2 regions of the Pantoea alhagi genome follow, and region 1 is predicted to be linked to the other one. Evidence: predicted binding sites of a transcription regulator. Region 1 holds the regulator's gene; the other holds the start of a gene.
What was found. The regulator ArgR, encoded in region 1, controls arginine synthesis, uptake and breakdown. The targets are predictions, from matches to a motif close to ANTGAATAAAAATACANT.
Positions count from the first base shown of each region.

Region 1 (7,870 bases):
GTTAGCGTGAATCGCTTTTTTATTCACGATGCGGTTTATGAGCGCTTTGTTGAGCGGCTGGCAGAGGAGGTTAACAAACTCAAGGTCGGCAACGGCATGGAGGAGGGCGTAGTGGTTGGCCCGTTAATCAATCATGCTGCGGTAGAAAAAGTTGAGGAGCATGTAAAAGATGCGCAGGCGAAGGGCGGACGTATCGTGACCGGCGGCGCACGGCATGCTTTAGGCGGTAATTTCTGGCAGCCCACGGTTATCGCCGAGGCCAGTGAAGAGATGAAGTTAGCGCATGAAGAGACTTTTGGCCCGGTAGCAGCCTGTTTTCGTTTTACTGATGAAGATGAGGTTATCCGTCGGGCAAACGCCACGGAATATGGCCTTGCAGCCTATTTTTATACGCAAAACCTGCAACGGATCTTTCGCGTATCTTCCGCGCTGGAAAGCGGCATGATCGGTATCAATGAGTGTGCAGTATCAACCGAACTGGCACCTTTCGGTGGCGTAAAAGAGTCCGGCCTGGGACGTGAAGGCTCGGTATTAGGTATGGAAGAGTATCTGGAAGTAAAAGCCCTGCATATTGGTGGCCTGTAAGCAGATTGGGCGCGTGGCGCCCAATATCCTGGTAAGGAGCAACCGGCATGAAGAAAGAGATTTTTGACTTTAATGAGATCGTCGATCAGGCGCACTTTTATCGCCAGTTTAGCGAACGCTTTGCGCTTAACGATCGGTTAATTGTTGATCTGGATTCATTATGGGACGCTGTTACGCAATCGCAACTGCCATTACCGGTAGAAATTGAGTTTATCCATTTAGGCGCCGGGCAAAAACGCCGCTATGGTGCGCTGATTTTGCTGTTCGATGAAGCAGAAGAGGAGCTGGAAGGTCAGCTTCGCTTTAATGTCCGTCAGACGCAAAAAAGCCAATAAAAAAGGCCCTAAACAGCAGGGCCAAGGGGTTCGTCAAACAGCTGACGAGGAATTATTTATAGCGCTTTATTCAATGTCACGTTCAGCCTGTCAGACCCGCTAATAATTCAGGTATTTTTACTGGATATCACGTTGAGGCCGTCGGCCCGGTAATTATTTGTAGATTTCAGCAGTCGCGTGATAGTTACCGTTGGTATAAGCCTCAACAACGCGATAGGCAGAAGCGCCTTCTTTATCTGCTTTCCGGGACAGATGCTGACGAATAGCTGTTGGGCTGGCATCAATACCGCTTACGGAAATGGTGCCGATGGGTTGCAGATTCTGGCTGGCGACGTCTTGCTGAGTAACCAGATCGGCTGCAGCTGCGCCGAATGAAAGGACGGAAGCCAGACCTAAAGCAGCAAAGGTAAATGTAGTTTTCATTTCTTACTCCTGAATATCGATGTTACGGCAGCCGGGATGGCTTGATAGCGATTATTATTTCTGAGGCTGCCTGAGTCGTTCATGCATTAAACCGGTATGCACCCGGCAGTCACATTGCGCTTATTTATACAGCTCAGCAGTAACGTGATAGTTGTCGTTGTTACGCGCTTCGATAATGCGATAAGCGCTGGCACCCTGACGCTCAGCTTTTGCCTGCAGCGCCTGATGAATATCCATCGGCGTACCTGCAATGCCGCTAATGCTTACCGTACCGATTGGCTGCAGATTCTGCGCCTGATCGGCGTTGATAGATTCTGCTGCAAAAGCACTGAATGAGAGAGTAGAAGCAAGTCCTACGGTTGCGATGATAGTTTTAATGTTCATTGATCTGTTCCTCGTCTTCTATTTTTGTCTTTGTTTGCTCTGTGATCCACATCACGAAAACAAGTATAGATCTAATCACGTATGAAATTAATATTCTGCTAATAATGTTTTGTTGTTACGCTTTAGCTAATGGCGCTTTTTTTATAACCAGAAGTTATATAGGGAGGTTATTTATTGTGCAGAATTGGTTATTTTTTAATTAAAACAGTGTTATAAGTGACTTTATCTATTTGTGCTTTGCCTTCTGGTCGAATCAGCCAGTAAAAATTCTCAGGCAGTCATATCTCCTGTATTGTTATGAGGAAGGCAGCACGATATGCGAATGTGTTGAGATGGCAGCCAATAAAACAAGGCGCTCTTATTCCATTTAACGCTGACAGTGACGTTTGAAACACAGAGAGGCAGAAAGCAAGAGAAGAACGGGTAGAGGATAATAAGCGCAGAACACAACCATGCCGAATTAACAGAAAAACAGGATCGCCTACTAAAAGCCAGCGATCCCGCTTTGCTTACAGTTCCTGTTCAAACAGATTCAGGATAGCTTCATAAAGTTGTTTCACGGTAAAGGCGCGCGCTGGCGTGATAAAAATGGTGTCGTCGCCTGCAATCGTACCAAGGATCCCTTCCGCTTTGCCTAATGAGTCCAACAGGCGGGCAATCAACTGTGCTGCGCCGGGACTGGTATGAATCACCACCAGCGCCTCGTTGTAATCAATATCCAGCACCAGGTTTTTAAGCGGAGAGGTTGTGGTGGGCACCCCCAGTTCGGCTGGCAGACAGTAAACCATTTCCATCTTCGCGTTACGGGTACGCACCGCACCAAACTTGGTCAGCATACGAGAGACTTTCGACTGGTTGATATTGTCGAAGCCTTCATCCTGCAGGGCTGTCACAATTTCACCCTGCGAGCTGAATTTTTCCTCTTTCAATAAAGCCTTGAATGCTTTAATCAGATCTTCTTGTTTCGATGGGTTACGCATAGGCTACCGATAATATAAAAATGCTGTGAAGCCCGTCCAGCAGGCAATACATTATTATGCATTTAAATGAATGTTTATGCAAATACGCTGCGGTGAACAGTGGCGTTACCGCGCAGTGGGCGCGCATTTTACCAGACTTTCGGCGCAGATAAAATTTACGCGAAGCGCATAGCTATGGCAGACGAAGTGAAGGGATTGTTATAAAATTGATGTTGTTCTGCTAAGCGCGGACGGTGTAAGGTATTGTTGATTAATTTATCTGTATCCGGTTACGCCCAGTGTCAGGCCTGTACGTAATGCGGTCATTTTCACCCGTTTCTGCTGGCTTTTATCGGCCAGGTAAAACGATGACAACGTCCTCGCTATTACTTCTCAGGTCGTCCAGCATAGTACCCCGCTGGATTCCGACATTTTTATGCTCACAATAATAAGGAGTTTAGGATGAAAGTTGCAGTTCTCGGTGCGGCTGGTGGTATCGGCCAGGCACTCGCACTTCTGCTGAAAACCCAGTTACCTGCGGGTTCAGAACTCTCTCTGTATGATATTGCTCCCGTAACGCCCGGTGTGGCCGTTGATTTAAGCCACATTCCTACGCCGGTTAAAATCAAAGGTTTCAGCGGTGAAGATGCAACGCCTGCGCTGCAGGGCGCCGATGTGGTATTGATCTCTGCCGGCGTGGCACGTAAGCCTGGTATGGATCGCTCCGATCTGTTTAATGTTAATGCCGGTATCGTACGCAATTTGATCGAGCAGGTGGCTAAAACCTCTCCTAAAGCGCTGATTGGTATCATTACCAATCCGGTAAACACTACCGTTGCCATTGCCGCAGAGGTGCTGAAAAAAGCCGGCGTTTACGATAAAAATCGTCTGTTCGGCGTGACTACGCTGGATATTATCCGCTCAAACACTTTTGTGGCAGAGCTGAAAGGCAAACAGCCGACCGAACTGAATGTACCGGTAGTGGGCGGACACTCCGGCGTCACCATTCTGCCGCTGCTTTCACAGGTGCCTGGCGTCTCTTTCAGCGAACAAGAAATAGCCGATCTGACCAAACGTATTCAGAACGCGGGTACGGAAGTGGTTGAGGCCAAGGCGGGCGGCGGATCCGCTACGCTGTCAATGGGACAGGCGGCTGCGCGCTTTGGTCTGTCACTGGTACGTGCGCTGCAGGGTGAAAGCAATGTGGTAGAGTGCGCCTATGTTGAGGGTGATGGTGAATATGCACGATTCTTCTCGCAGCCGCTGCTGCTGGGCAAAGAGGGCGTGGCCGAGTATCGTCCCATTGGCCAACTGAGCGACTTTGAGCAAAAAGCGCTGGAAGGCATGCTGGAGACACTGAAGAAAGATATTCAGCTGGGCGAAGAGTTCGTTAAGTAATATCACTGATGTTAAAAAGGGAGCCACAGGGCTCCCTTTTTTATTACGCAGCAGAAGACCGTTTTAAAAGGAGCCTTCGAACGTCTTGTTACGGCGTCGCTATTGCGCCGGATATTCCTGAATGGTGACTTTCAGCGTCAGTTTCCTGTCGTTACGAATAACCTGCACATCAATCACCGAACCGGGACGTATCTCGGCCACCTGATCCATGGTTTCCTGCGCAGAAACGGCGGGCTTGCCGTTAACGCTGGTAATCAGATCATTCACCTGAATACCGGCTTTGGCTGCCGGGCCTTCCGGCGCAACGTTATTCACTACAATTCCCTGAATATGATCCACACTGGCATTCTGTCCATGCAGCGGTGGCACTTCACGACCGGTAATCCCGATGTAGCCGCGAATAACGCGCCCGTCACGAATAAGCTTATCCATGATTTTTGTCGCCAGCGCGGTAGGGATTGCAAAGCCGATCCCTTCCGGCGTCTCGCCATCGTTACTTTTATCAAACGAAAGCGTATTGATGCCCATCAGCTCGCCCAGTGAGTTAATGAGCGCGCCGCCAGAGTTGCCCCGGTTAATCGAGGCATCGGTTTGCAGAAAGTTTTGCCGCCCGGAAGGGCTTAAGCCAACGCGGCCAGTGGCGCTGATAATGCCCTGGGTGACGGTTTGCCCAAGATTGTAAGGGTTGCCGATAGCCATCACGATATCGCCCACGTGCGCGATGCGTTCCGGGTTAATGGGAATAACCGGCAGGTTAGTGGCGGTGATTTTCAGTACCGCCAGATCGGTCAGGCTGTCAGAGCCAACCAGCATAGCCTCAATAAAACGCCCGTCCTGTAACGCGACAATAATCTGATCGGCACCGTTGATAACGTGACGGTTGGTCAGGATATAACCTTTATTATTCATTATTACGCCGGAGCCAAGCGTAGTAATGCCTCGTCCGTTACTGCTAGACGCGCTGCGGTTATAGACGTTTACCACGGCCGGAACGGCGCGGCGTACTCCCTGATTAAAGCTAAAAGGCGTTTGATCGGCGCTGCTTTCCGGCACAGAAAGCAGGCTGCTGCCGATGCGCAACGCGGGCATCACCGCCAGTAAAATACCTGCGACGATCAGCCCCAGAACTACCGAGCGCAAGAGTTTAAGAAACATGATGTTAAGCTATATCGGAAAAGAACTGGGGCAGAATATCATGAGTTGCGCGGACACACACGGGCTTGTGTCCGCAACATGATATGGCGCTTTTTAGCGCAGCAGCAGATAGAGGCTTTCCCCGCCGCGTACGATATTTAGTGCCAGGAAAGGCGGCTTGCTGGCCAGTGCCTTACGCATCTCATCCAGGTTCTGAACGCGCGTGCGGTTAACGCCAATGATGATATCATCTTTTTGCAAACCGATCTGCTCGGCTGGCGTCGCCTTTTGTACGCTATCTACCTTAACGCCTTTATTACCGTCAGGCAACTGACCATCGCTGAGCGACGCGCCCTGTAACGCAGGCGTCATCAGTTCGTCGCTGGTCATGGTACGCGCGCTGGCATCAAGCTTCACCGTGACGCTAAGCGGTTTCCCTTCGCGCAGCAGGCCGATTTTTACCTCTTTGCCCGGCGGCGTGGTACCGATTTTCACCCGCAGTTCAGCAAAGCTGGTAATCGGCTTGCCGTCTACAGAAGTAATAATATCGCCAGACTTGATTCCAGCGGTCGCCGCCGCAGATTTAGGCAGCACTTCAGAGACGAAGGCGCCGCGTTGGGCATCCACATTAAAGGCGCGCGCCATATCAGCGGTCATTTCCGTGCCTTTAATGCCCAGCTGACCACGTTTTACTTCGCCGGTCTCAATCAGCTGCTTAGCCAGCTCCATAGCCATATTGCCCGGAATAGCGAAGCCGATGCCAATGTTGCCGCCGCTGGAGGCAAGAATAGCGGTATTGATGCCGATCAGCTCACCGTTAAGATTTACCAGCGCGCCGCCGGAGTTACCGCGGTTAATGGCAGCATCGGTCTGAATAAAATTCTCCAGGCCTTCCAGGTTCAGCCCGCTACGACCCAGCGCAGAGATAATGCCTGAAGTTGCTGTCTGACCGAGGCCAAAGGGGTTGCCGATGGCGATAGCGAAGTCGCCGACCCGTAACTGGTCTGAATCTGCGATTTTAACCTGCGTCAGGTTTTTTGCATTCAACACCTGAATAAGCGCAATGTCAGTCTGAGCATCGCGGCCCAGCAGTTTAGCGTCATATTCACGGCCATCGCTCAGCTGAACGCTGATTTTATCAGCGCCGTTAACCACATGGTTATTGGTTAAGATATAGCCTTTCTGGGCATCAATAATCACGCCCGAACCCAGTCCTTCGAAAGGCTGAGGCTGCGCATCCCCCTGTCCCTGACCGAAAAAGCGTTTTAACGGCTCAGGCAGGTCCTGCGCCGCGTTTTCGGTCGCCGTGCCTTCAACATGAACGCTGACCACGGCCGGCAACACTTTCTCCAGCATAGGTGCCAGACTGGGCAGGGCCTGATTCTGGACCTGGGAAGGCAGCGAAGCCATGGCTGAAGGTGCCAGGCTGAAATTTAAACCAACGGATAAGGCTACCGCGCTCAACAATAATGATTTTTTCTTCATCGTTACGACGCTCTCGCTGCTTAACAGGGGATTGACAGAGTGACTTGCCAGCTCAGGTAGCTGGCCTGAAAAAGCAAAAGAAAACAGGGCGCTGGCGCGCCCCGTGAATCAATTGCGTGGCGTGCGCTCACCACGCAGCAGACCGGACGCATTTTCTGAATAATCACGCGGGATCTGCACCGGTGCCTGATCGTTATCCGCTTCCGCTTCGGTAAGCTGATAAGAGAACGGGTTTTTCTCACCCGGCAGGTCAGGCAGCAGATCGTTAGAACCTTTCGCCATATGCTGATAAAGCTGACGATAATCACGCGCCATGTTATCCAGTAGCTCTGCGCTATGAGCAAAGTGATTGGTCAACTCTTCGCGGTAATCCGCCAGCTCCGCTTTGGATTTCTCCAGTTCATACTGCAGGCTGCGCTGCTCGCGCAATTTCTTATTACCAAAACGCATGGCGACAGCGCCGATAATAATGCCAACAACTAAACCAATTAGCCCGTATTCCCAGGTCATAATGACTCCCGTATTGTCCTCGTTGTTCCGTAGGGCGTTCCACTTCAATAGTAGCCACTATAACCGTTAATCTAATGGAAGTGGAATCCTGCGGCAGCATCGCTTAGTGTAGAACGAACTTTTTTTCGACAAACAGGCAGTTGCCTGACATTTTTTAGGGAAGCAGGATCAAGAATGCAAACGATGTCTCCGCTGGCGCGTTATCAGCAGGCGCTGGATAAAGGTGAATATCAGCCTGATGAAGTTCAGCATACGGCGATAAGCCGCCTGGATGCGATTCAGCAGGCGCTTATCGCCCGTCAACCTTCAGAGCAGCAACCCATTTCAGGCTGGCGCGGCAAGCTCAATAAGCTGCTGGGAAAAGAGAAAAACAGTCATCAGCCGCCGGTGCGCGGCCTCTATATGTGGGGCGGCGTCGGGCGCGGCAAAACCTGGGTGATGGATCTCTTTTTTCAGTCTATTCCTGGCGAGCGCAAGCTGCGGCTTCATTTTCATCGTTTCATGCTGCGGGTGCATGAAGAGTTAACCGCGCTGCAGGGCGAAAGCGATCCGCTGGAAATTGTGGCGGACCGCTTTAAAGCCCAGGCGGATGTGCTCTGTTTCGATGAGTTTTTTGTCTCTGATATTACGGATGCCATGCTGCTGGGCACCCTGATG
Region 1 covers NZ_CP019706.1:1,118,521-1,126,390, reverse strand. Annotated here, with positions in the region: gene B1H58_RS05235 (NAD-dependent succinate-semialdehyde dehydrogenase) at 1-585, shown strand, start outside; gene B1H58_RS05230 (barstar family protein) at 633-920, shown strand; gene yhcN (peroxide/acid stress response protein YhcN) at 1,074-1,343, opposite strand; gene yhcN (peroxide/acid stress response protein YhcN) at 1,464-1,727, opposite strand; gene argR (transcriptional regulator ArgR) at 2,237-2,707, opposite strand; gene mdh (malate dehydrogenase) at 3,149-4,084, shown strand; gene degS (outer membrane-stress sensor serine endopeptidase DegS) at 4,184-5,239, opposite strand; gene degQ (serine endoprotease DegQ) at 5,333-6,703, opposite strand; gene zapG (Z-ring associated protein ZapG) at 6,812-7,213, opposite strand; gene zapE (cell division protein ZapE) at 7,388-7,870, shown strand, end outside.

Region 2 (7,870 bases), 650 kb from region 1:
CGCAAAACGGTGCGCGCCTGATCCACCAGCAGCAGACCCGCCTGGGTAAACAGCACCTTACGGCTGGTGCGCTCCAGCAGCATGACACCAAGCTCATCTTCCAGCTTACGGATCTGACCGCTTAAGGTAGGCTGACTAACGTGGCAGGCGTCGGCAGCGCGACGAAAATGGCGGTGTTCAGCCAAAGAGACAAGGTATTCAAGATCACGAATATTCATTTTATCCTCCGAGCCACGATAGCCCGTGGCAATGAATAGAATAGCAATGAACGATTAGCCCTATCAAGGGTGGATGGGAATAATGCACACCAGAAGTTAAACACATCAAGCGCAACGCTAATTAAGAGGTATTGATTCTTATGTTTGCAAGTCAGGAAGGTAAACGCGTCCCACAGGTAACTTTTCATACGCGTCAGGGCGATAGCTGGGTCGATGTTACAACTGACGAGCTGTTTAAGGGCAAAACCGTCATCGTATTTTCACTGCCGGGCGCGTTTACGCCAACCTGCTCTTCCAGCCATTTACCGCGTTACAATGAACTGGCAGGCGTCTTCGCTCAGCATGGCGTCGACAGCATTTTGTGCGTTTCAGTTAATGACACCTTTGTTATGAACGCCTGGAAAGCCGATCAGCATGCCGAAAACATTACCTTTATTCCGGACGGCAACGGCGAATTTACGCGTGGCATGGAGATGCTGGTTGAGAAAGCTGACTTAGGTTTCGGTCCGCGCTCATGGCGTTACTCAATGCTGGTTCGTGACGGCGTAGTGGCTAAAATGTTTGTTGAGCCGAATAAACCGGGTGACCCGTTTGAAGTTTCCGACGCTGATACCATGCTGCGTTACCTGGCGCCAGAATTTAAAGTGCAGGAGTCTGTCTCGTTGTTTACCAAACCAGGCTGCCCGTTCTGTACCAAAGCGAAGCAGATGCTGCTCGATCGCGGCATTCAATATGAAGAAATCGTTCTTGGACAAGATGCCACTACCGTTAGCCTGCGTGCGATGACCGGTCGTGCCACGGTACCACAGGTGTTTATCGGTGGACGCCATATCGGCGGCAGCGATGATCTGGAGAAATTTTTCCACTTTGCCTGAGACTGAGAATCCGGAAACCGGCTCCGTTACCCTGGTCGGTTTTCAGATGTGCCTATAATAAAAAAATATCTGAAGTCAGAGGTTGGCGGGCTAGTATGCCCGCCTTTTTTTGATACATCAGTAACCTGACGAAGATTTCATTATCCCGAACATTGCGGATCAGTTTATTGTTCGGTTACCGGTGCATTAGCGATCACTGAGTCTTGCTTTTGCCTCAGCTATCGCGCTGGCAACCTGTTGTGGTGCCACGCCACCTTTGGCATTACGCTTATCCAGGCAGGACTGAAGCGAAAGAATTGGATAAACATCCTGTTCGATTTGCGGACTAAACTGCTGAAGCTGTGCCAGCGTTAACGCCTCCAGCGCCACGCCCTGGCCGATTGCCGCCACCACCGCTTCACCCACAATATGATGCGCTTCGCGGAACGGGATGCCCTTCGCCACCAGATAGTCTGCCAGTTCGGTCGCATTGGCATAGCCCTGCTCTGCCGCTTCCTGGCAACGTGGACGTTTTACCTGAATGCCATCCAGCACCAGCACCGACATATGCAGGCAATCAAGCCAGGTATCAAGCGCGTCAAACAGCCCTTCTTTGTCTTCCTGCATATCTTTGTTGTAGGCCAGCGGCAACCCTTTCAGCGTCATCATCATGCCGGTCAGCGCGCCCTGTACCCGGCCACACTTGCCCCGGATCAGCTCCAGCGCATCAGGATTTTTCTTTTGCGGCATCAGCGAAGAGCCGGAAGTCACGCGATCGGATAACTCAACAAAGTTGGCTTCACCGGTATTAAAAAAGATCAGATCTTCGGCAAAGCGCGACAGATGCACCATGCCGATCGCCGCATCGGAAAGCAGCTCCAGCGCATGATCACGATCGGAAACGCTGTCCAGGCTATTACGTGTGGCACTGGCAAAGCCCAGCCATTCGGCCAGCTGCTCGCGATCGATTTCATATGCAGTTCCTGCCAACGCACCGCTACCCAGCGGGCTGACATCCAGGCGTTTCAGCGTATCCTTCAGGCGGCTCTCATCTCGCGCCAGCATTTCAACATAGGCCAGACACCAGTGTGCGAAGGTCACCGGCTGTGCGCGCTGCAGGTGGGTATAGCCTGGCATAACCGCATCCTGATTGGCTTCTGCGGTATCCACTAATGCCCGTTGCAGTTCACGCACCGCGCTCAGCAGCAGCAAAACCTGCTCTTTACACCAGAGCTTTAAATCGGTCGCAACCTGATCGTTACGGCTACGCCCGGTGTGCAGTTTTTTGCCCAACGCGCCCACTTTTTCAATCAGACGGCCTTCAACCCAGCTATGGATATCCTCAGCATCGCTTTGCAGAATCTGCTGTGGATTAGCACGTACCTCTTCCAGCAGCGTATTCAGCGCAACTTCCAGCTGCTGCTGCTCATCCTGAGTTAATACGCTAACGGTTACCAAGGCTTTTGACCAGGCGACAGAACCGATAATATCCTGTTCTGCCAGTCGATAATCAAAGCGCAACGAATCATTGAACTGTTTAAACCGTCCATCCGCCGCCTGTGTAAACCGTCCACCCCATAGTGCCATCTTGAATGCTCCTGAAATCTGTTGCGCGCAAGGCTCAGCCTGGCTTGTTATCAGGGCGGCTTCGACGCCTGCCGCCCGTTGCTGTCCCGGTTATTTCTTCTCGTTCAGCGCCCGAATGCGTGAAGAGAGAGAGAACAGACGGATAAAGCCGCCCGCATGGCTGTGATCGTAAACTTCATCTTCGCCAAAGGTTGCGAACTCTTCAGAATAAAGGCTGTTTGCCGATTTTTTCTGAATCGCCGTTACCTGACCTTTATAGAGCTGCAACACAACTTCGCCGTTGACTTCGGCAGCCAGTGTCTCAGCAGCAGCCTGTAAGGATTTACGCAGCGGAGCGAACCAGCGCCCGTCATAAACCACATATGACATCTCCAGGCCTAACTGCTCGCGCCATTTAAAGCTATCGCGATCCAGTACCAGCTGCTCTACGGCACGCAGCGCATTGACCATAATGGTGCCGCCAGGCGTTTCATAGCAGCCGCGGGATTTGATGCCCACCAGACGGTTTTCCACAATATCGATACGTCCCACGCCGTGCTTCGCGCCCAGCGCGTTGAGTTTATCAAGGCACTGGAACGGGCTCAGCTGCTCGCCGTTAACTGCCACAACGCGGCCTTTTTCTACCGTTACCGTTACCTGCTCTGGCTGATCCGGCGCTTCCTGGGGATCCACTGTCCAGACCCAGCAATCTTTATTCGGCGCGTTCCACGGGCTTTCCAGCACGCCGCCTTCGGTAGAAATATGCCAGGCGTTTTCATCACGGCTGTAGATTTTTTCCAGCGAGGCGGTAGTCGGGATATTACGCTCTTTCAGGTAGTCCAGCAGCGCTTCACGCGAGCGCAGGTTCCACTCACGCCACGGTGCCACCACTTTCAGCTGCGGAGCCAGCGCGGTGTAGGTGGTTTCAAAACGCACCTGATCGTTACCTTTACCGGTTGCGCCATGGCATAAAGCATCAGCACCTACTTTTAACGCCAGCTCAACCTGCGCTTTGGCAATGATCGGACGCGCCATAGAGGTGCCCAGCAGATAGCTGCCTTCATACAGCGCGCCGGTTTGCAGCACCGGGTAAACGTAATCACGGATAAACTCTTCACGCAGATCGGCAACATGGCATTCTGACGCACCTGACTGCAGTGCTTTCTTCTCTACGCCGACTAAATCTTCGCGATCCTGACCAATGTCCGCGACGAAAGCGACCACTTCACAGCCGTAATTCTCTTTCAGCCACGGAATAATGGCAGAGGTATCCAGACCACCGGAGTAAGCTAAAACGATTTTCTTGATGCCTTGATTTTGCATGTCTTAATCCTTGAATATTTTTACTTTATGCGTGGATCCGGGTGCCGATAGACACACCGTTAAACAGAGAGGGCAATTGCTCAGCATGACGCCAGCTGGCGATATCGACCGGACGCCCCAGCGTACGTGCCGCATCCAGAGCCGCATGGACTTTTACAATCATGCCGTCGGTAATAATGCCCTGAGCGATCAGCTGTTCCGCTTGCATCGCCGTCATTTCAGGGATGCGCTGGCCTTTGCCATCCAGAATACCGCTGACGTCTGAAAGCAAAACCAGGTCCGCGCCAAGTGTCGCCGCTAACGCCGTTGCCGCCTGATCGGCGTTAACGTTCATCAACTGACCCTCTTCCGTGATGCCAATTGAGCTGATAACCGGCATATAACCTGCCTGCAACAGCGTGTTCAGCAACGCCGGCGAGCCTGGCAAGGCGTTACCAACATGGCCCAGCTCATCATCGAATTGAGCAACATTCGCCATGCCGCCATCGCCCAGGCAAAGTCCAACCGCCTGAATATGATGCTTCTTTGCCCAGGCCAGCAGGGTTTTATTAGCGGTTCCCGCCAGCGCGCCGGTGATAATGTCGATCTGATCGGCGGGCGTAACGCGCAGGCCATTTTTCTTTTGCACCGGCAGCGCCAGCTTTTTCATCAGTTCATCAACCAGACATCCGCCGCCGTGAACGATCAGCAGAGGACGCTGATGCGTCTCCCGATAAGTCACCAGCGCCGTAAACAGACGCGCCAGCGCTTCTTCGCTATCCAGCAGCACGCCGCCCAGTTTGATAATTAATGGAGTGGTCATAGTATTTATCCGCTTAAATAAGTGACTGGGTTTCCGGGAAACCGAAACGAATATTGAGACACTGCACCGCCTGCGAGGCTGCGCCCTTCAGCAGGTTATCTTCCGCCGCCACCACAATCAGATGCTCATCCTGTACGGCAAAGCCAATATCACAGAACGGCAGGCCCACTACAGATTTCAACGCCGGCACGCCCTGCTCATAGATACGCACCAGCGGCTTATCCTGATAGGCGTTATGGAAAGCCTCGGCAATATCCTCGCGACTGACGCCCGGCTGCAGGCGACAGGTAATAGTGGCAAGAATGCCGCGAGGGAAATTGCCGAGATGCGGCGTAAAAATAACCGGCACGCCAAGGTGCGCGACGATTTCGGGATGATGCCGATGATTAAAGATGCCGTAAGGTTGCAGACTGACCTCACAAAAGCTGTTATTGAGGCTGGCTTTACGTCCAGCGCCGCTTACGCCGCTGGTGGCATTGATTACCGGCCACTGCGCGTCATTCAGCAGTCCTGCTTCAATTAATGGCTTAAGCGCCAGCTGCGACGCAGTGGGATAGCAGCCAGGCACGGCAATCAGTTGCGCTTCTTTGATCGCGTCATGCTGCCATTCAGCCAGGCCATAAACCGCTTTCTCCAGCCACGCTGCGTGCTGATGAGTAAAGCCATAATAGCGTGTATAAAAGTCACCATCGTTTACGCGGAAAGCACCGGAGAGGTCAAACACCACACAGCCTGCCGCCAAAAATTGCGGGGCCAGATCGTGACTGACTTCATGAGCGGTGGCGAGGAACACGACATCCACCTTGTCAGCCCACACTGACACATCGCTCAACGGTTCCAGCGGCAGATCAAGGATCCCTTTTAGCTGCGGGTGCAGATCGGAAAGACGCTTTCCGGCATCCGGACTTTGCGCTGAAACCGCTAAAGCGGTTATGTTCATATGGGGATGACGATTCAGGAAGGTCGCCAGCTCAACGCCAGCATAGCCACTGGCACCTACAATCAGCGTATTCAACATCAGGCTGTATACCTTTTACAGTCATTCAGATCCGGTGTGCAGCCGTGTCGCCGCGCGCCCATGAAGTTTAACGTCAGTCAGCGGGTAAATTCATTTCCCATCCCGCGAACGTTATTGTATTTTTATTCACTATTAATGCATGAATATTGATACATCCTAACTCAAGGACCGTCAACAGTGAAGACAAAATTACCGCCTTTTATCGAACTTTACCGCCAGCTGATAGCCACACCGTCCATCAGCGCTACCGATAGCGCGCTTGATCAGAGCAATGAAAGTTTAATCACTCTGCTGGCCGGCTGGTTTCGTGATTTAGGCTTCAGCGTGGAAGTCCAGCCGGTGCCGGGCACGCGGCATAAATTCAATATGCTGGCCAGAAGCGGTGAAGGCACAGGCGGCCTGTTACTGGCTGGCCATACCGATACGGTCCCCTTTGATGACGGACGCTGGACGCGCGATCCTTTTACGCTGACAGAGCATGACAACAAGCTGTACGGCCTCGGCACGGCGGATATGAAAGGTTTTTTCGCCTTTATTCTTGATACGCTTCGTGACGCCGATATCAATACGTTTCAGAAGCCGCTCTATATTCTCGCTACGGCGGATGAAGAAACCACAATGGCCGGCGCTAAATACTTTGCTGAATCCACCAGGCTACGCCCCGATTGCGCGATTATCGGCGAACCGACCTCGTTAAAACCGGTGCGGGCGCACAAAGGCCACCTATCCAATGTGATTCGCATAGAGGGGCAATCGGGCCATTCCAGCGATCCTGCTCGCGGCGTTAACGCGATTGAGCTGATGCATGAGTCAATCGGCCATCTGATGCAATTGCGTAATACGCTCAAAGAGCGCTATCACCATGATGGCTTCGCCATTCCTTATCCCACAATGAATTTTGGTCATATTCACGGCGGCGATGCGGCGAACCGTATTTGCGCCTGCTGTGAATTACATATGGATATTCGCCCTCTGCCCGGACTGACGCTGACCGATCTGGACGAGCTGTTAAATGAGGCGCTGGCACCGGTTAGCGTGCGCTGGCCGGGCCGTTTGACAGTGGCCGAACTTCATCCGCCGATTCCGGGCTACGAGTGCCCGCGTGAGCATCAGCTGGTTCAGGTAGTGGAAAAGCTGCTTGGTACGCCAACGGAAGTCGTGAACTACTGTACCGAAGCGCCTTTTATTCAGCAGTTGTGTCCTACGCTGGTATTAGGGCCGGGATCGATTAATCAGGCACATCAGCCAGATGAATTTATTGATATGGCATTTATCAAGCCGACGCGTGAGCTGATCGGGCAAATGGTTAACCATTTTTGTCACTGATTTGCATCATTCGGGGCAATTCACTGCGAAAACGGTAAATTGCTCCTGAAAAGTTTCAACTTTGCTGATAAGAATAACTTATCTCACTCCGTCATCGTTAAATTTCTTAAATTACCAGCATTTACCTGCATTACGCGGCACGTTTTACGCAATTGACGAACGGTAAGTTACATGGCTAGATAAAAGGCGGCGTTATGCCCGCAAGGGTAAAAACTAAAAGACAAGAAGGGTGTCAGGGGTCATATGAACGAACAATATTCCGCAATGCGAAGTAATGTCAGTATGCTCGGCAAACTGCTCGGGGATACTATTAAGGATGCGCTGGGAGAAAACATCCTTGATCGGGTGGAAACCATCCGCAAACTCTCCAAGTCATCCCGTGCGGGAAATGACGCTCATCGGCAGGAACTGTTAACTACCCTGCAGAACCTCTCTAATGATGAACTATTGCCGGTAGCACGCGCTTTCAGCCAGTTCCTTAATCTGACTAACGTGGCTGAACAATATCAGACCATTTCACCCAACGGTGAAGGCGCCAGTCATGCTGAACTGATGAAAAAGGCGTTCGAGCGGCTAAAGCAACAGCCTGATCTGAACGAAGCGGATATCCGTGAGGCGATTGAATCGCTTTCGCTGGAGCTGGTTCTCACCGCCCATCCTACCGAAATTACACGCCGCACGCTGATTCATAAGCTGGTTGAGGTAAATACCTGTTTAAAACAGCTCGATCATAATGATATCTCTGACTATGAGCGCAACCAGA
Region 2 covers NZ_CP019706.1:1,765,873-1,773,742, reverse strand. Annotated here, with positions in the region: gene oxyR (DNA-binding transcriptional regulator OxyR) at 1-218, opposite strand, end outside; gene B1H58_RS08305 (redoxin family protein) at 359-1,093, shown strand; gene argH (argininosuccinate lyase) at 1,280-2,659, opposite strand; gene B1H58_RS08295 (argininosuccinate synthase) at 2,750-3,961, opposite strand; gene argB (acetylglutamate kinase) at 3,987-4,763, opposite strand; gene argC (N-acetyl-gamma-glutamyl-phosphate reductase) at 4,777-5,781, opposite strand; gene argE (acetylornithine deacetylase) at 5,959-7,107, shown strand; gene ppc (phosphoenolpyruvate carboxylase) at 7,351-7,870, shown strand, end outside.
Region 2: a site for ArgR is predicted at 5,895-5,912, ahead of argC (N-acetyl-gamma-glutamyl-phosphate reductase). Genes of this name have one in related genera too.